Regions from separate parts of the Pedobacter sp. FW305-3-2-15-E-R2A2 genome, predicted to be linked through region 1. Evidence: riboswitches for the same ligand, from Rfam matches in the RefSeq annotation. Region 1 holds a riboswitch; each other region holds the start of a gene.
The links. Region 1 has a riboswitch for cobalamin ahead of AAFF35_RS18180 (TonB-dependent receptor). Riboswitches for the same ligand answer to the same signal wherever they lie in the genome.
Positions count from the first base shown of each region.

Region 1 (5,798 bases):
CTCCAGAGTTGGCTATATATAATTTATCTTTAACAATCGCCATTTCTTCCGGCTGCCGTCCCACTTTCACCCTTCTGACTTCCGACAATGTGGTCGTATCAATTTCTGCGACAATTCCGTTTGGCTCTGCAGGATTACCTACCTGTCCTAAGTAAGCACTCACATAGGCTTTACCTTTATTAAAGGTGATGTATCGGCAATTGGTAATGTTAATTTGCTGGATGCGCTTGCCCGTTTTTACATCTAATACTTCCACCTTATTAGAAATATTAACGACGATGTATAGTTTGGAACCATATACGCCTGCATCATTCCCCACATCTCCAAGGCCTTTAACCTGCAAGGGATTGGCTTCGCTATAAATATTCCTTCTATATTGTCCGGCTTCAAAGTCTACAAAATCAAGAGAGGCTTTGTTCATTCCCATATTCCCCTCGTTGACTAAATAGATCCCTTTAATAGGGTCATTAGGTCTTGGTGAAAATAAATATTCCTTTTCTTCCTTCGGCACCTGCAGATCTTTACGGCAAGCACTCATCAGCATTACCGCCAACAGTAAGACCGTGAATACATTTTGAGATTTATATCTGATTTTTTTCATGTTAATAATCGTAAGTCAAGCTAAAACGATACGACCGACCAGGCATTGGATAATTCGTAATTACCTCATATGGTTGGTTTAAAAGGTTGTTCAATTCTGCGCTAACCTTAATTTTTCTTTTCTGGATCATGGCATTATAATGTATGGCGAGATCATGTGTATAAAAAGGCTGTACATAATTGACCGCAATATTCGCAGACTGGTCATAACGCTCGCCGGTATACAGATAACTGTAATTCAAGGCGAAATTTTTATAAGCTGCACTGGCCAGAAAAGTAATGTTGTGTAAAGGTACGTAAGGGATCTGTTCTTTATAAGTCGTTGAAGCAGGGTCTGAATCCCGCGCCTGCTGGTAGGTATAGCTGAGGCCGGCATTCAGGCTCAGGTCTTTGTTGAGCTGCCAGGAAGACTGCATATTTACATCCAGACCTTTCACTTCTACCTTTCCAAGGTTTCTCATGCTCCACATGGCCTGTGAGGTTCCCGGAACAGCAACGATTTTATCTTTCACTTTATTAAAATAAGCATCCGCCTGTATAGAAAACTGGGTTAATGCCTGATGTTCGTATCCTTTTATATAAGTAAAACCGAGATCATATTGTTTGGTATACTCCGGCTTAAGGACCCTAAACTGATAAAAGGTATAGTACAGGTCATTAAATGTTGGCATCCGGAATATGCTCTTGTAAAAAGAACGGATTCTAAATTCCTTTTGGTCAAATGGCTGCCAGGATACCATTACAGTTGGTGTAAGCTCATTCCTGTTCCCCGATGCGGGCCCGCTTTTCACCTTATCATAGGTTAAAGTACTCAACAGATTTGCCTGGATGTCCAGTCTGTCAAAATGAAGCTGGGTCGCAAGTGCATTTAGAAATGTGTTTCTGGTCGGATAGGCAAAGCGGTAAAGATTGGCATTCATATCATTGAGAACATAATCTGTTGACCAAACCAGGTCCCAAAATTTGTTAATCTTCAATTTATTTGCCAATGATAGGTAAAATTCCTGTTGATGGTACTTATTGTTCAAAAGTCCGTCTGTTGTTACAATGTTCGGATCCAGGTAACGTAGATAATCGTTTGAATATTTCACCGTAGCCATCAGGCTATACTTTCCGATGTTCTTTTCGTAAGCTGACTGTACAAAGAAATTCCGATCCCATTGACGCTGAGAAAAATGCCATACGTTAGCTACAATAGCGCCAGGTAAACCTTGATTGTCTTTATAGCCGTAAAATTTAACACTCCATTTACTACTATCCCGAAGAACTCCATTCAGCCCCAATTCCAATCTCATTGACTCTACATCACCATCGGTTCTCACTCCGGTAGTGTCCCAGGCACCATTGGTAGAACGGAACTTATAACGTCCATGGGCTTTCTTAAATTCAGCACTAACGGTACTGTAAGTATGATCGGTTATTTTTGTCTGCCACAATAGTGATGGGTTGACCAGTCCAAAAGAGCCTGTTCTGAAAACCCCTTTAATCCGGTTATTCCTGCCATCTTCAAAACTGGGGGTTCTGGCTTTCAGATATAACGAGCTTGCTGAAGCGAAGCTTTTCGCAGATTGAAAAATATTGCTCTTCTGCCCGTTATACAATTCAATCTCTTCAATATTATCCAAAGAAAACTTGCCAAGGTCTACCTGTCCGTTTTGCGCATTTCCAAGCTGGACCCCATCGTAAAATACCGCGGTATGATTGGTCCCTATACTGCGGACATTGATGGTCTTTAATCCACCAATACCTCCGTAATCTTTAAGCTGTACGCCGGAAAAGAAACGCACCGCATCTGCAACGGAAAGACTGTTCAGCTTTTCCAGGTCTGCACCGGAAAGAATTTGTAAGGGAGTAGAAGAGGTTTGACGTCTGGTGATTTTTACGGTCCTGATCTGTACTTCTTTCAACTGATTGACTTTCTCCAGGGAGTCTTTCCTGGATAATTTTACCGAATCCCGCTGTGCCAGCAAATTTAAAGGCATAATTCCCCCAAGCCAGCTAATGGCCAGAAAAGTAAAAAAACAAGGGTTTATACCTTTAATGGTAAAATTGTTTCTTCTCATTTTTGTTGTGAGTTATTTACCCACAGCAAACAGTTAGATCAAGGAAATGAAATACAAAAAACAAGCACTCACTCCAAGCTTCAATCCCCGAAAGCTATGAAATATTACACCTATTGGCAGGTCTTCTGACTTACTCCCGGACATTCTGCCTTCCCAATCCAACACCGGAAATTCCAGTTCAGACAAGTGGCTTCGATTTGAATACCGTTATGGAGCTTACAGCTGCGGGACAGTTACGGAATCACACCGTATTCCCTTTTAATCCCAGTGCTGGCACCAGGAACCAAAAAGCGAGGCAAAGGTACTCAAATATCCAGCTAACAACAAACTTTTACAATTGATATACTATTTAGCATTTCCTTGCTATCTTAGGACTAGCATTCTTTTAACAATAAGACAATTAACAATACCACAACGATGAAGACGAAAATCCCTACCCTACTCATCCTGATGTTTAGCCTGAATACCATGGCACAACAACCTGACACTGTCCTCATTGAACAATTGATGCGCAACAATCCGGAGCTCTTTTCCAATATACTGAATCACCCGCAAAAGAATCAGGTCCAACTCCTATATACACAGGTCAACAGAAACAATAAAAACATTCCCAGCTTTAAAAGTTATAGCTACAATCTGGATAACCACCGCTACTTCTACCCTGCCAGCACCGTAAAACTTGCCGCAGTTATCTTTGCCCTGGAGAAAATCAATGACCTGAAGCTAAAAGTAAAAGACCTGAATGCCAAAAGTACCATGATCACAGATTCGGCCTATGCCGGACAAACAAAAGTATCCAAAGACAGCAGCTCCGCAGATGGCCTTCCTTCCGTAGAACATTATATCAAAAAGATCCTGCTGACCAGCGATAATGACGCATTTAACCGTCTTTTTGAATTCATTGGACGTGCAGAAATCAATGCAAAACTCAAAAAGTACGGTTTCAATGACAGTCGAATACTAAACAGACTGGCCATAGGCGATACGGGAGAATCGGCAAAACATACCAATCCCATCAAATTCTACTATAAAAACAAACTGATTTACACCCAGGAGGAACAATACGATCCCAAAGAATACCCCCTTCAGCTCAGCAATACCACAATGGGGAAAGGTTATATGGACAGTACCGAACAGCTGGTCAACAAGCCCTTTAATCTGGAAAATAAAAATGCCTTCAGCATCTCCGATCAGCAGGCCATGATGAGGAAGCTGATCAGCCCCGAAGCATTTCCTGAAAACGAAAGATTTAACCTGACCGCAGAAGATTATAAGCTCATCTACACCCAAATGAGTAAATTACCCGCAGAAAGCATTTATCCATCTTATAATGTCACAGAATTCTGGCCCGCCTACGCAAAAATGCTGTATTATGGCAGGGAGAAAGATGCAGTCATTGAACCTAATATCCGAATATTCAACAAATATGGAGATTCCTATGGTTTCATCATCGATAACGCCTACATCGTAGATTTAAAAAACAAAATTGAATTCTTCCTGACTGCCGTGGTTCAATCTAATGATGATGGTATCTATAATGACAATAAATACGAATATGAGACGGTTTGCTATCCTTTCATGGGAAACATAGGACGCATCATCTATCAATATGAACTGGAAAGGAAACGTGAGCGAACTCCGGACTTGAGCAAATTCAAACTAGCCTATTAAGTCGTCTATTTAACCTAAAAAGAAGCATTTTATTCGATGGCTGAAATCTTTGCCCTGAAGGGGGCAAATCTTTCTATGCCTTCTCATAATACGCATCTTTTTCCTGAAAACCCACAAGCTACCCACCAAACGATTAAAAAAAACACAGTAGTTACCTGAACTGGGATTATTAGATATTACGACGAAAGTATATTATAAAACACTTTGAATCTTTGAACTAAATGCCAATGGCTTGTTGCATTTCCAATTGACAGTTAAGCATCATGCTATTCAGGAAAAAGATGCGGTCTGTGAGAGGGCATAGAAAAATTTGCCCCCTTCAGGGCAAAGATTTCAGCCATCCAATAGATTGCTTCTTTTTACGTTTTTAAAAGTTCTTCCTTGATTTCAGCCAGTTTTTTCATCTCTGCTTCCTCAAGAACCGGAAACTTGAGATCCAATCTGTTAAAGTGTTCTTCAAGAATCTGGCTAATCGCTAACCTTGCGTGCCATTTTTTATCAGCAGGAACAATGTACCATGGTGCTTGTTCAGTCGAAGTTTCTGCTATAGCCATTTCATAAGCTTCCATATAATCCTCCCATCTGCCACGCTCTGTAATATCTGCGGAAGAGAACTTCCAGTTTTTCGCGGGATCATTGATCCGATCAAGGAAACGGGCCTTTTGCTCATCTTTCGAAACGTTAAGAAAGATTTTGATGATGGCGGTTCCGTTATCGGAGATGTGCTTTTCAAAGTTGCGGATACTTTCATACCTATTTTTCCAGAACTTATCATCTATATCTTTGACGTCCTGATAACCGGGAATATTTTCACTCAGGACATATTCAGGATGGACTTTACAAACGAGTACATTTTCATAGTGTGACCTGTTATGAATACCGATCCGGCCTCTTTCGGGTAACGCTTTATAGTGGCGCCATAAAAAATTATGCTCATATTCTTCTGACGTCGGGGTTTTAAAGCTAAAAACCTGGCAGCCCTGCGGGTTTAATCCAGACATCACATGCGAGATTGCACTGTCTTTTCCCGCCGCATCCATAGCCTGAAAAAGAATAAGAACAGAATGAGCATTTGCAGCATAGAGGGTTTCCTGTAGTTTACTTAGCCTTTCCTTAATTTCTTCCAGTTCTTCTTTCCCATCTTCCTTTTCCTGATCGCCGTTATAACTGGTTCTATAGTCTTTTAATGAAACTTTCTTGCCCGGAACAGCCAGGTATTTTTCAATCTCTTTTTTCATGTATTTCCGCTTTGATTTAAATATAGAAAATAAACATGGAGTAATGACTTTCCCAGATAGAAAATCAGCATCGACGACAAATACTGCCACAATAAGAGAAGCGTTACCGGTTGAGTATTTTGATTTCAGTTTTACAACGTATCACTGAGCAGCTTAACCTCATTTAAATAGTCTTTCGATAAAGCAAAATCATCCAGATGATAGACAGATAGATTAAACAATAGAC
Region 1 covers NZ_CP151803.1:4,511,479-4,517,276, forward strand. The annotation lists gene AAFF35_RS18175 (DUF5074 domain-containing protein) at 1-601, opposite strand, end outside; gene AAFF35_RS18180 (TonB-dependent receptor) at 603-2,663, opposite strand; cobalamin riboswitch at 2,761-2,966, opposite strand; gene AAFF35_RS18185 (serine hydrolase) at 3,081-4,334, shown strand; gene AAFF35_RS18190 (polyphosphate kinase 2 family protein) at 4,694-5,572, opposite strand; gene AAFF35_RS18195 (hypothetical protein) at 5,704-5,798, opposite strand, start outside.

Region 2 (5,798 bases), 1.0 Mb from region 1:
CCTTTGTAAGTGATTTTATTGTCTTTCAGCCAGGCAGGGTAATAACTCTGAGCATGGAAAGTATTCTTGACTTTATAGCCCTGCTGACCCTGGTTGTCTGCCCAGCGGATATAATTGGGGATACTGATGTTATTTTGAGGCGTACCGACAGTGCTTTCCGTTTCCGGACGATCATAGGTCATTTCATAACCGCGAAAGGTCCGTACATCATTATTCTTGCCGACGGCGATGGCATACCATGGCTCTTTTTCGGCAGAGAAATTACCACTACCCTTTATTTCATACCACTCCTCCTCGTCTGGCTTACCGTTTTTGTTTTTATCATAAGCGACCATAACGATCCCTGGCTCGGAGCTTCCGCCAAAAGGGGCATTCGGACGGGGATTCGCGGCAGCACCAAAGGCATTTCCATGAATTCGGAAATCGCGCCTTCCCGCTACATTTACAATCGTATGGTCAAAGCCTAAAACGACATAACCGCCCCAGCCTCCCAGGGTGATTGTATTGGCATTTTCTCCCACAAGCTCTTTTCCTGCTTTGCCAACCATCGTTTCGTGGGTATCACCTGAGATGTATTTTGGCAGTTCGTTTACAAACTGACCAGGAGCCGGCAGGTAATCGAATACTTTAGCGATATAGGCTGAAGCAAGGCGTTCAGGTTGACGCACAGTGATCAATAAGGTATCGACCAGATTACCAGAAGAGACCTTTAGTTTATAAGTCCCTCTATCCACGCTTGCAAACGTCGCCGAGGTAGTATTTGTAGCAGCCAGTCGGTAGCGCTCAGAGGGAGGCGACAATACTTCCCATTTCAGATCATTCTTACCTTCAAATTTCTTTGATGCTTCCAGCTCCAGAATCGCATTGGTTGTGGTCTTGAAGTTTAGGTACCTGCCAGTAGTAATCGTTACTGCTTTTTGGAAAATGTTGCCGGAATTGTATGCCATAACGACCAGGCTATAAGTGCCGGGTTCTGCAGGCGCCATGAAATTGTACTCCATTGCATTGGCGACCCTTTTACCGTTAATATACCATACCAAAGAATCTGCCCTGTTTTCAATTGCAGGCTTAAGCAGTAAGGCCTCTTTTACCACGACATAATATTCCGCATCAAGTCCGGAGATGCCGGGTGCAGGCGCTACTGTTTCCCTTTCTTTTTTGCAACCAGCGATTAGCAACACGGTAATTGCGGTCAGATAGATTAGAAATTTGTAAGATTTATTCATTTTGTCAATTTATGATTTGCGCTATCTTTAGCTGATAACTGTACGATTAAAAAGCCGGGCGTTGTTTATTTATAGGATTATAAGGTCACTTTTACATTGTCGATACACACATAGGCTGGTGAATTCAAGCCGTAACTGCCTGAATCGTTACCTTCAATATTGAACTCAACACGGGTAACATTACCCAGGTCTGACAAGTCAAAATAAGTCCAGGAAGTTAAAGGGCCTGCAACAGGCAGGTGATTATTGTATCTTGCCAGGTCAATTTCAACCGGATCGCCGTTATTTGTGGCTACGCTGCCATTAAAGCCATAAGCCAGTAATTTCAAATATCCCGTTCCTCCGGCGACATCTTTAAGTGGTGTTGCTGCTCCGGAGCCGAATGCATTGCCATTCTGGATTACCCCATAGGTATAGGAAGAAAGAGTTACGTACATGCCCTCTACCACTCCGCTACCTGAAGTAAAATCAAGCTTAGGACGTGTAGCATAGGATGAGTTATAGGAATCTACATAACCAAACATAACAGCGAAATTACTACTGCCAGCATAGCCACCATTTTTAGCGCCATGCGTGCCTGAGTAAACACTGCACTGATTGAGGTAAGAGTACCACCAATCACCTGTTTTTCCTGGAATATTTGATTTGTAGTTCCAATTGGAAACCACAAAACCACCGTTCCAGTAGTCAACCGGGGTTCCGCTACCAGCACCTTTGATCGCAAACTTCAAATTGCTTGGCGAATGTACATAGGGTGCGATTTGAGTACCAGTCCAGGAAGAGTAGGCATTATCTCCGTAAGAAGTATTGTTAGCCATATAGCTGCTCCCGATACCTTCGAAAGTGATGGTATAGCTTGTGGCAAGGCTGTTTTGTTGTGCGCTCGCGCTTTTTGCCTTTGGAGTTGTTTCTGGTGATAAATCATTCTGCTTGGTACAGGAAGCCAATACACCAAGAGAAATGGTTGCTACTAATAATGTTTTAGTAAATAGGGATTTTTTCATGAGTTTTAATTTGGAGTATATATTTGGTTGCCCGGCTTTTTTAATTTTTGAGGTGTTTGTCCAATATAGAACCCACCTGTAACATGCGTCCTTCTTCCATATTGTAATCTGCAATCGCATTAGCGGTATTCAGATCCTGTTGAAAAGGATAGATCACCTTCTGCACTTTTACAAAATCGATCCCAGGCAACTGAATGGCCTCTCCTTTTTTGTTTACAGCCAGATCGATATCTAGATTTAAACTCTGAAAAAACGGAGCAGCACCGGTAAGGTTTCTGCTGACGCGTTTTCCTTTGCGGGAGAAAGAGGTTTTCCATCCATCCAGTATAACCGCTTGTTTTGTAGCGTTGTCGGCTACGTTTAGTCCCGGAAAGAACCCCCTGTTGGAGAATGCTCCTGCTGTGGTCATGGAACTGGTGAAAGTTTTATTGGTGATCACCTCTCCGTTGGCAAGGTTGGGTTGGTTATCTTTCCAGTTGAAATAGCTATATATCCTTCTGGCATCCGTTTCCGTTTTATTGTACGTAAAGATCATTTCATATTCCGGGATATCTTCCTGCCCATAATCATCGTTTTTCAGCTCATACCATTCGTTTTCGTCTGGCATTCCGTTTTTGTTATAGTCATACGCTACGTAAACAGCTGGTTGGTCACGGAGGGAGCAAAAAGCGGTCAGCTCCAAGTCGGTTTTACCGGAAACATTGGCCACCGTATGGTCAAATTTAAAAGTGGCAGATCCACCCCAACTACCCAGAAAAAGTGCGGCGTTAGCATTAACTTTTCTGATTCCGGTTGCTTTCGTCAGAAAGTCATTGTAAGCAAGTGGATATTCGTCTCCGTACTTCCAATTAGCCGCAGATCCTATAATTGACCAATTGTGGTTTTTACCTGGTGAAGGCGCATATTCGAGTACAGTGTAAGCGTTTTTCAGATACTGTTCGGCCTTTACTGCGATCTTGCGCTTATAAGTTACACTTTGTTTCCCTGCGGTTGCACGAAGGGTAAGCTCGAACGTGCCTGCCTCAGGGGAAATAAAGCTCAGGTTTAGTTTCTTACCAATAATTGAATCTCCGATAGACCATTCATATTCGTAATCCTTACGGTCTGGTCCGGTAACCGCAGGTGTAATCTCCAATACGTTGCACATGGAGACATTCAGCTGATCTGCCAGTGTTATCACAATTGGCTTTTCCACAATTAATTTGAAAGATTGCTGGTCGGTACCGCCTTTATTGGTTACTTTAAATGTTACGTCAAAAGTTCCCGCCTCAGTGGCCTGAAAAGTATAATTTAGCTGACCCGAGGCAGTTTCCTTGCCATTCACCAACCAGATATAGTTGTTGCCTTTGGTGTTGGTGATATTGGGTGCCAAGGTTAATTTATCGCCGATGTTTAGAATGGTCGTCTCTTCGCTGACCCCGGTAATGCTTGGTTTAACCTGTACGTCCTTTTTGCAGGAGGACGCAAAGAGTATAACGACGAACAGCAGCTTTAGAAAAATGATCGCTTTCAAGTTTTTCATGTTTGGGTTTTGGGTTGTCTGAATTTTAATCTTTATGTTATTTGGGTAAATGGGTTGTATCGATAGAACAGAGCCTGGGTGCTCCTGCTGCCCATAGAGATTTTGCCAATAAATGCTAAAAACGTGATCGTTTTTTAATGCGTTTGAGATATACATCAATGTTTAATTCAAATAGCTTGGCGGATGATATCAGAAAACAAAAAGGATAGGTCCACGAGGGGCCCGCGAAGCAAAAGAGCTTCGGTCCGAATTGTATTCAAAACCTCATCCTCGAAGGCTTTAAAAAATATATGTATTGGCAGGTATCCTGACTTGTTCCCAATTTGACGGCCTTCCCATTTTTATTCAAAAAACAGTGGCAACGAGATGTCAATTGTTGTGATAGAACTTACAGTAGCGGGTCTGTTCAGGATTTACACCTGATTCCCTATTAATCCTAACCTAGTGAAATTTTATGTTAAGAACCAATTACGGCGCAATAGTACAAAAAGTTATTCATATGAAGGGAAAATTATAATAATAAGGACAGTTATTATCAAAGAAACTAATGACTTTTTAAGCATAATGCAATCCGGCCCGGGTGGTATCAGAAAAAGTCTCCTATTTTATCGTATACTATCATTCTTTGCACTGGTCTCTATAGTTTGCAGCCATTCTTTTATCTCCTCTTCAGAAAGTTCATAAAGCGGTCCTATAAAATCGCTTTTTATGGAAGAAACTCCACAGTATTCCAGAATACCTTTTTTTAATTGAACGAGTCCGCTTGACCGGTACACTTCTTCATAAACATCGATAGATAAATCCCCGGCAGTGGTGATAATTCTTCCGGTTTTTCCGGTCAATAAGCCTTCGCTTGTCCCGTTATTGTTGCTCTTGAAAGTAAGCCCCGGAAGAAAAAGCCGGTCTAAAAATCCTTTCATAATTGCAGGCATCCCCAGCCACCAAAGCGGGTGAATCCAGACCTGATGCTCACTCCACCGGATGTCATCCAGTGCTTTTAATAAATCGGGCTCCAGTTCCATTCGCTGCCGATAACCGAATTGTAAGTTAGGATTGAAATCGAGTGCTCCAATGGCAATATATCGTACTTCAGCGCCGGCATCCATCGCAGACCTGATATAGGACTGCGCAATCGTATGGTTTAGGCTTTCTTTGTCTGGATGTCCGTTGATGACTAATATTTTCTTCATTTTTTCTGATTTAAAATTTGTTTGAACAATTCAACCTGGTATTTGTAAAAGTGATCCGATAATGGGCATGGAAAAAAGTCAAAGGCATGGACAGCTCCCGGCATCTCCATCAGATTAACCCTAACCCCTGCCTTCTCTAATTTTGCAGCGTAGGCTTTCCCTTCGTCTTTCAGGGGATCCAATTCGCATACAATGACCGTTGCATCGGGCAGATATTTGAAATTCTGCTCCAACAACGGGACCGCATATTTTGGCAATGGATCGGTTTTATCGTTGAGATAGTATTTCCACATCCATTCCGCCGCCTTTCTGGATTGCATCGGAGCATTTGCGAGTTCTTTCATGGATCGTGTTTCCAAAAGATGGCTCGTTGGCGGATACAGCAGGTACTGGTGTCGGATTTCTACTTCCCTCCTGTCTCTTGCCATATGTGTAATAGCAGCAGCTATTGTTGCTCCCGCACTGCTGCCTCCGATGAGGATATTATCTTTATCTCCACCGAGGTCGCTGGCATGTTCAGATAACCACAATAACGTGTCATATCCATCTTCCATACCTGCCGGAAATGGATGTTCGGGAGCTAAGCGGTAATCTACAGAAACGACCAATGCCCCTATATCTAAGGCCAGCGGAAAAAAAAGGGAATCATATTGTTCCGGAGTTCCATATATAAATGCACCTCCATGAAAATACAGAAGTATTGGTAAATTCTCTTTTCCCTTTGGTCTATATAACCTTAACCTAATTGTTCCCGATTGATCCGCAGATGGAATCCAGATGTTTTCCACCTTCAGCTGTTGTGGTACTTCAGGAAGCGCTTTCAATGATAATTTTAGTTCTTCATCCCTGATTTTCG
Region 2 covers NZ_CP151803.1:3,488,609-3,494,406, reverse strand. The annotation lists gene AAFF35_RS13875 (hypothetical protein) at 1-1,226, opposite strand, end outside; gene AAFF35_RS13870 (DUF4465 domain-containing protein) at 1,304-2,230, opposite strand; gene AAFF35_RS13865 (PKD-like domain-containing protein) at 2,271-3,752, opposite strand; cobalamin riboswitch at 4,032-4,236, opposite strand; gene AAFF35_RS13860 (NAD(P)H-dependent oxidoreductase) at 4,358-4,942, opposite strand; gene AAFF35_RS13855 (alpha/beta hydrolase fold domain-containing protein) at 4,939-5,798, opposite strand, start outside.
Region 2: another riboswitch for cobalamin. It lies ahead of AAFF35_RS13865 (PKD-like domain-containing protein); the one in region 1 lies ahead of AAFF35_RS18180 (TonB-dependent receptor).

Region 3 (5,798 bases), 2.3 Mb from region 1:
TGTGTTCGTCAATGGCCACAAAAGAAAACTCTCCTGTAACGGCCTTTTCCCGGTCTTCAGAATACATTTGTTCAATGTAAATCTCCACTCTTACTTTCAGACTGGTATTTCCGATATGACTTACTGTGCCGATGAGCTCTACAATTGTTCCTGCAGGGATCGGTTTTTTAAAATCAATCCGGTCACTACTAACAGTTACCATGATTTGTCTGCTGAAACGGGTGGCCGTAATAAAGGCAACTTCATCCATCATGTGCATGGCTGTCCCGCCAAATAAGGTATCGTAATGATTGGTGGTATTGGGAAACACGGCTTTAAAAATGCGTGTTTCCGACGCTTTAATTTTATCTTCTACTGTCATTTATTTTTCTTTAATCACTCATTCCAGGGGAAAATCTATTTCCCTCTCAGTTTGCCCCATTTTAAATAGGTAGCACCCCATGAGAATCCTGCTCCAAAAGCCGTTAATAAAAGTTTATCACCGTATTTGAAGTCATCTTTAAAATCCCATAAGCACAATGGAATCGTTGCTGCGGTGGTATTTCCGTACCTGCCGATGTTCACTTTCACCTGTGATTCTGTAAGGTTCAATTGCTCCCCTACGGCCTGAATGATCCTTAAATTTGCCTGGTGAGGAATCAGATAGTTGATTTGTTTAATGTCAAGGTCATTTGCCCTCAGGATCTCTCTGCAAGTATCCGTCATGCCTTGAATCGCTGCTTTAAATACCACGCGGCCATCCTGACGAACATAATGCAAGTTCTGATCCAATGTATCCTGCGATGCAGGATATTTGGAACCTCCGGCAGTAACGATCAGGTTTTCCTTCCCGCTGCCATCTGTTCTGAAATAACTATCTATTAATCCTACTTCTTCTTCTGTTTGTTCCAATAAAACTGCTCCGGCACCATCTCCAAAAAGAATACAGGTATTGCGGTCTTTATAGTTGACGATCGAGCTGTTTTTATCAGCACCAATCACGACTACACGTTTGCAACGTCCGCTTTCGATCATGCTTGCCCCAAGAGTCAAAGCATAAAGGAAACCGCTGCAGGCAGCATTGGTATCTATTCCCCAGGCATTCTTTAATCCTGCTTTTTCACACACCATACTTCCGGTAGAGACCATTACATAGTCTGGCGTAGAAGTGGATACAATCACACAGTCAATTTCGTCAGGGTGTACATTTCCATCTTCAAGCAATCTTTTCAAGGCATTTGTTGCCAGGTCAGAAGTGGCCACATTGGCATCGTTCACGATTCTTCTCTCCCTGATCCCGGTTCTGGAAACGATCCATTCATCATTCGTTTCCACCATTTTTTCCAGGTCCTTGTTGCTCAAAACAGTTTCCGGAACATAACCACCAACTCCGGTTATCACCGCATTTTTACGTATTCTCATTCTGTGTGCTGTATCTATTAAAACAGGCAAGCGTACCACTTGCCTGTTTGATTTTTTTTTACAAAGTTACAGCTTCTTCAACATATTCCCGCAGTACTTTTGCAGCAGCGACCATTTCTGTCAATGCTTTTTTTGTTTCGTCCCAATGTCTGGTCTTCAAACCGCAATCCGGATTTACCCAAAGTTGTGCCGAAGGGATCACTGAGCGTGCCTTTTCCAACAGAAAAACCATCTCTTCTTTGGCTGGAACACGAGGCGAATGAATGTCGTAAACCCCTGGTCCTATTTCATTTGGATATTTGAAGTCCGCAAAAGCATCCAGCAATTCCATTTGTGAACGGGAACATTCAATCGTGATGACATCCGCATCCATGTCTGCGATATTTTGAATAATGTCATTAAATTCAGAATAGCACATATGGGTATGAATTTGTGTTTCATCCTGTACGCCACTGGCAGAAATGCGGAAAGCACGTACTGCCCAGCGCAAATAATTCTGCCAATCGGCCTTTCTCAAAGGCAAACCTTCGCGAATTGCAGGCTCATCAATCTGAATAATTTTTATTCCTGCGCTTTCCAGATCCAGCACCTCATCTCTGATGGCCAATGCAATCTGGGTACAGGTTTCGGAACGTGGCTGATCATTGCGCACAAAAGACCATTGCAAAATCGTAACCGGTCCGGTTAACATGCCTTTCACCCATTTCTCCGTCAGCGATTGCGCAAAAGACGACCACCTGATGGTCATTGGTGCAGGGCGATGAACGTCTCCATAAATGATAGGCGGTTTCACACACCTGCTTCCATAACTTTGGACCCATCCATTTTTAGTAAACGTAAATCCAGCCAGCTGCTCACCGAAGTATTCCACCATGTCATTGCGTTCAAATTCTCCATGAACAAGTACATCAATCCCTGTTTCTTCCTGGAAAAGGATTGTTTCTTTGGTTTCCTTTTCAATCAATGCATCATATTCTTCCTGGCTCAGTTCTCCTTTTTTGAACTTTGCCCTCCAGCTTCTTACTTCTGCAGTTTGCGGAAAGGAACCGATGGTAGTGGTTGGGAAGGAAGGTAATTTCAAGGCTTCTTTTTGAGCAACACTTCTTAGTGCATAGGGATTTAAGCGCTGCTCATCTTTTTCAGTAACCCCTGATACCCTTTGCTTTACGCCAGGGTTATGGATCAAAGTAGATGTTTTCCTGTTGCTATTGGCTTGTACATTACTTTCCAGCTGTGTCTGGGCCTGGGCATCGCCTTCTGCCAATTGCTTTAAAATCACCAGCTCTTCTACCTTCTGCTTCGCAAAAGATAGCCATTGTTTGATCTCCGGCGTTAGTGTAGCCTCATTCGTTTCCAGATCAAGGTCACATGGTGAATGGATCAGAGAACAAGAAGGACTAATGATCAGACGGTTTACACCAATCTTCTCTTTTGCGGTTTCAATCAATTGCAAGGATGCACGAAAATCATTTTTCCAGATGTTCCGGCCATCAACCACACCGATAGAAAGGACAAGCCTAGCAGGAATTACGGCTAAAACAGTCGACAATTGTTCCGGATTTCTCACAAGATCGATATGTAAAGCATGTACAGGAAGTCCAACCGCCAGTTCTGTATTGTCTTTTAAAGCTTCGAAATAAGTAGCCAGAAGCGTTTTAAGTCTGGGAAACTGTTTTTTGATTTCAGCATACACATATTTAAATGCCGCTTTATCTTTCTCTGTCAGGTCTAAAGAAAGAAAGGGCTCATCAAACTGTACCCATTCTACCTGTTGTTCTTCCAGTTTTTTAAGAATCTCTATGTAGACTGGCAACAGGTTTTTGATCAGGTCAATCCGATCAAACCCAGCTTCTTTCTCTTTACCTAACAATAAATAAGATACCGGGCCAATCAGCACTGGCTTGGTTTGAATGCCCAGTCTTTTGCTCTCCTGATATTCATCCAGTAATTTAGTGGAGAACAGTTTGAACTGTTGATCTTTGGTAAATTCCGGTACGATATAATGGTAATTGGTATCAAACCATTTGGTCATTTCCATGGCAGTGATGTCCAGTCCTTCTTTTTGATAACCTCTGGCCATCGCAAAGTAAAGGTCCAGCTCTGTATTTGACTTGTTGAGAATCACCTCATGGTAGCGCTTAGGAATGGCACCTACGGTAAGGGACAAATCCAATACCTGATCATAAAATGAGAAGTCGTTGGAAGGAATCAAGTCGATTCCTTTCTCTTTTTGCAGCTCCCAGTTCTGCTGGCGGATGTTTTTCCCTACCTGTACCAGATTTTGAATGGTACTTTTCCCTGCCCAAAATTGCTCACAGGCTTTTTTGAGTTCTCTGTTACTACCTATACGCGGGTAGCCTAGATTGTTTGTTAGCATTGTCTTGCTTTTTAATTGATGAAAAGATCAGTTAAAAGTTCTTTGCTGAAATCGCAATGCTGACGGAAAGAAGGAAAAGGAAAAATAAATGTACAGACACACGCCTTCCGAAGAAGGTATGTATTGGATATACACCTACCTGACCCATGCTTCAGATCGCGAAAGCAATGTCAATTCGGTAAAGGCAGGTCTCCTGACTTGTAACATTTTTACCATCCTTCCCATTCCTGGATTGGAACAGTGGATATTCTTGGGTAAAAACCTTTTTGTGTTACTTACAGTTGCGCGACAGCTCGTGATTTACACACGATTCCCTATTAATCTACAGCTAAGTAAAACCTCTTCCGGTTGATGATGAAATAAAGTAAAGAACTTATCAGAACAAAGGTAAGGAAAAATCCAGCTCCCCTGGTATACCTTAACGGGAGCATCGGATTTCCAGATATTTTATTTATTTTTATCAAAATCGATCATATGAATAGAAAGAGCTGTCTTCCTCCCCCTAGATATTAATATTTAACCTACAAGGTATCCTTTGATTTTGCCAATGAAATAACTGGCACTCTTCGGTATACCTACGTGTTTTCAGTTTATTTATTAATATTTATTTCCTGTGTTAGAACAGGAAGACAATTCTTTTATGAAAAAATCATATTTGTTATTACACTTTGCGGTAATACTTGCCGGCTTCACCGGTATATTCGGTAAACTCATTTCCCTGAACGAAGGGCTTCTGGTTTGGTACAGAGTATTTTTCTCTTCGATTATTCTGTTTTTGATCCTGAAACTTTTCAAAGTCCGGGACTGCAACACTTCAAAAGAAAAATTTGATATTGCTAAAATTGGGCTCTTTATAACCATTCATTGGGTATTCTTCTACGCCAGTATAAAATATTCGAATATTTCAATCGGTGTCGTATGTTATTGTTTAACCAGTTTTTTTACTGCAGTATTCAGTCCGCTGATTAACCGCCAGCGATTCAATATAAGCGAGCTGTTGTTAAGCTTGCTAACGCTTATCGGCATTGCATTAATCTTCCATTTCGACGCTTCCTATCAGCTGGGAATCATACTCGGTGTCATATCCTCGGCTTTCGCCGCCCTCTACACCATTTACAACGAGCGGATTGTAAGAAAATACGACAGCAGGATCATCAATTACTACCAGATGATTGGAGGTACAGTTGCTTTGGGTGTCTTTCTCCCGCTCTATCTCCATTATTTCCCTGCACCATCGCTTATTCCGGATTTGAAAGATACCGGATATCTGATCCTGCTGGCTTCGTTTTGCACCGTAGGACTTTATATTATTTTTGCGGAATCATTAAAGCGCATATCTGCATTTACTGTAAACTTAAGTTTTAATCTTGAACCAGTATATGCCATCATCATTGCCTTTCTTTTCTTCAACGAAAGTAAAGAGCTCAACTTTTCCTTTTATATAGGTCTGCTTTTTGTAATGTCGTCCGTAGTTTTACAGACCATATTTTCGTTGAAACCATCCAATAAGCAGACCGATGTTTTAGCGTCTGATTGAATCAGTTATAAGATTTAAAAGAGATGAAAAGGGTCGTAAGAAGTGATTACACTTCTGCGGCCCATTTCGAACAATTAACCATTGACATCAATAGGCAAGGAAAAACAGAATTTACTGCCTTCACCCAATGCGCTTTCTACCCAGATCTTTCCACTTTCTGCTTCAATAAAATCTTTAGAAATGGCCAGTCCCAATCCCGATCCGGACTTGTTATTGCCATCTGTAGGAACCTGAAAATACTTATCAAATAATCTCTTTTGATAAATCTCCTCGATTCCTTTTCCAAAATCGCGCACAGAAAACTCGATGTCTTCTGCATTTTCGATCACCTGAATCACGACTTTCGATTTCTCCGCACTGTAACGAAGTGCATTAGAGAGGAAATTTACCAGGACCCATGCTGTTTTTTCTACATCTACATTCACCTTAGGCAAATTATTCCTGCTGATCAGTTCCAATTCAATATTTTTCTGCTCTGCCTGA
Region 3 covers NZ_CP151803.1:2,235,932-2,241,729, reverse strand. The annotation lists gene AAFF35_RS09295 (acyl-CoA thioesterase) at 1-361, opposite strand, end outside; gene AAFF35_RS09290 (beta-ketoacyl-ACP synthase III) at 397-1,401, opposite strand; gene metE (5-methyltetrahydropteroyltriglutamate--homocysteine S-methyltransferase) at 1,460-3,778, opposite strand; cobalamin riboswitch at 3,944-4,136, opposite strand; gene AAFF35_RS09280 (DMT family transporter) at 4,419-5,315, shown strand; gene AAFF35_RS09275 (ATP-binding protein) at 5,390-5,798, opposite strand, start outside.
Region 3: another riboswitch for cobalamin. It lies ahead of metE (5-methyltetrahydropteroyltriglutamate--homocysteine S-methyltransferase); the one in region 1 lies ahead of AAFF35_RS18180 (TonB-dependent receptor).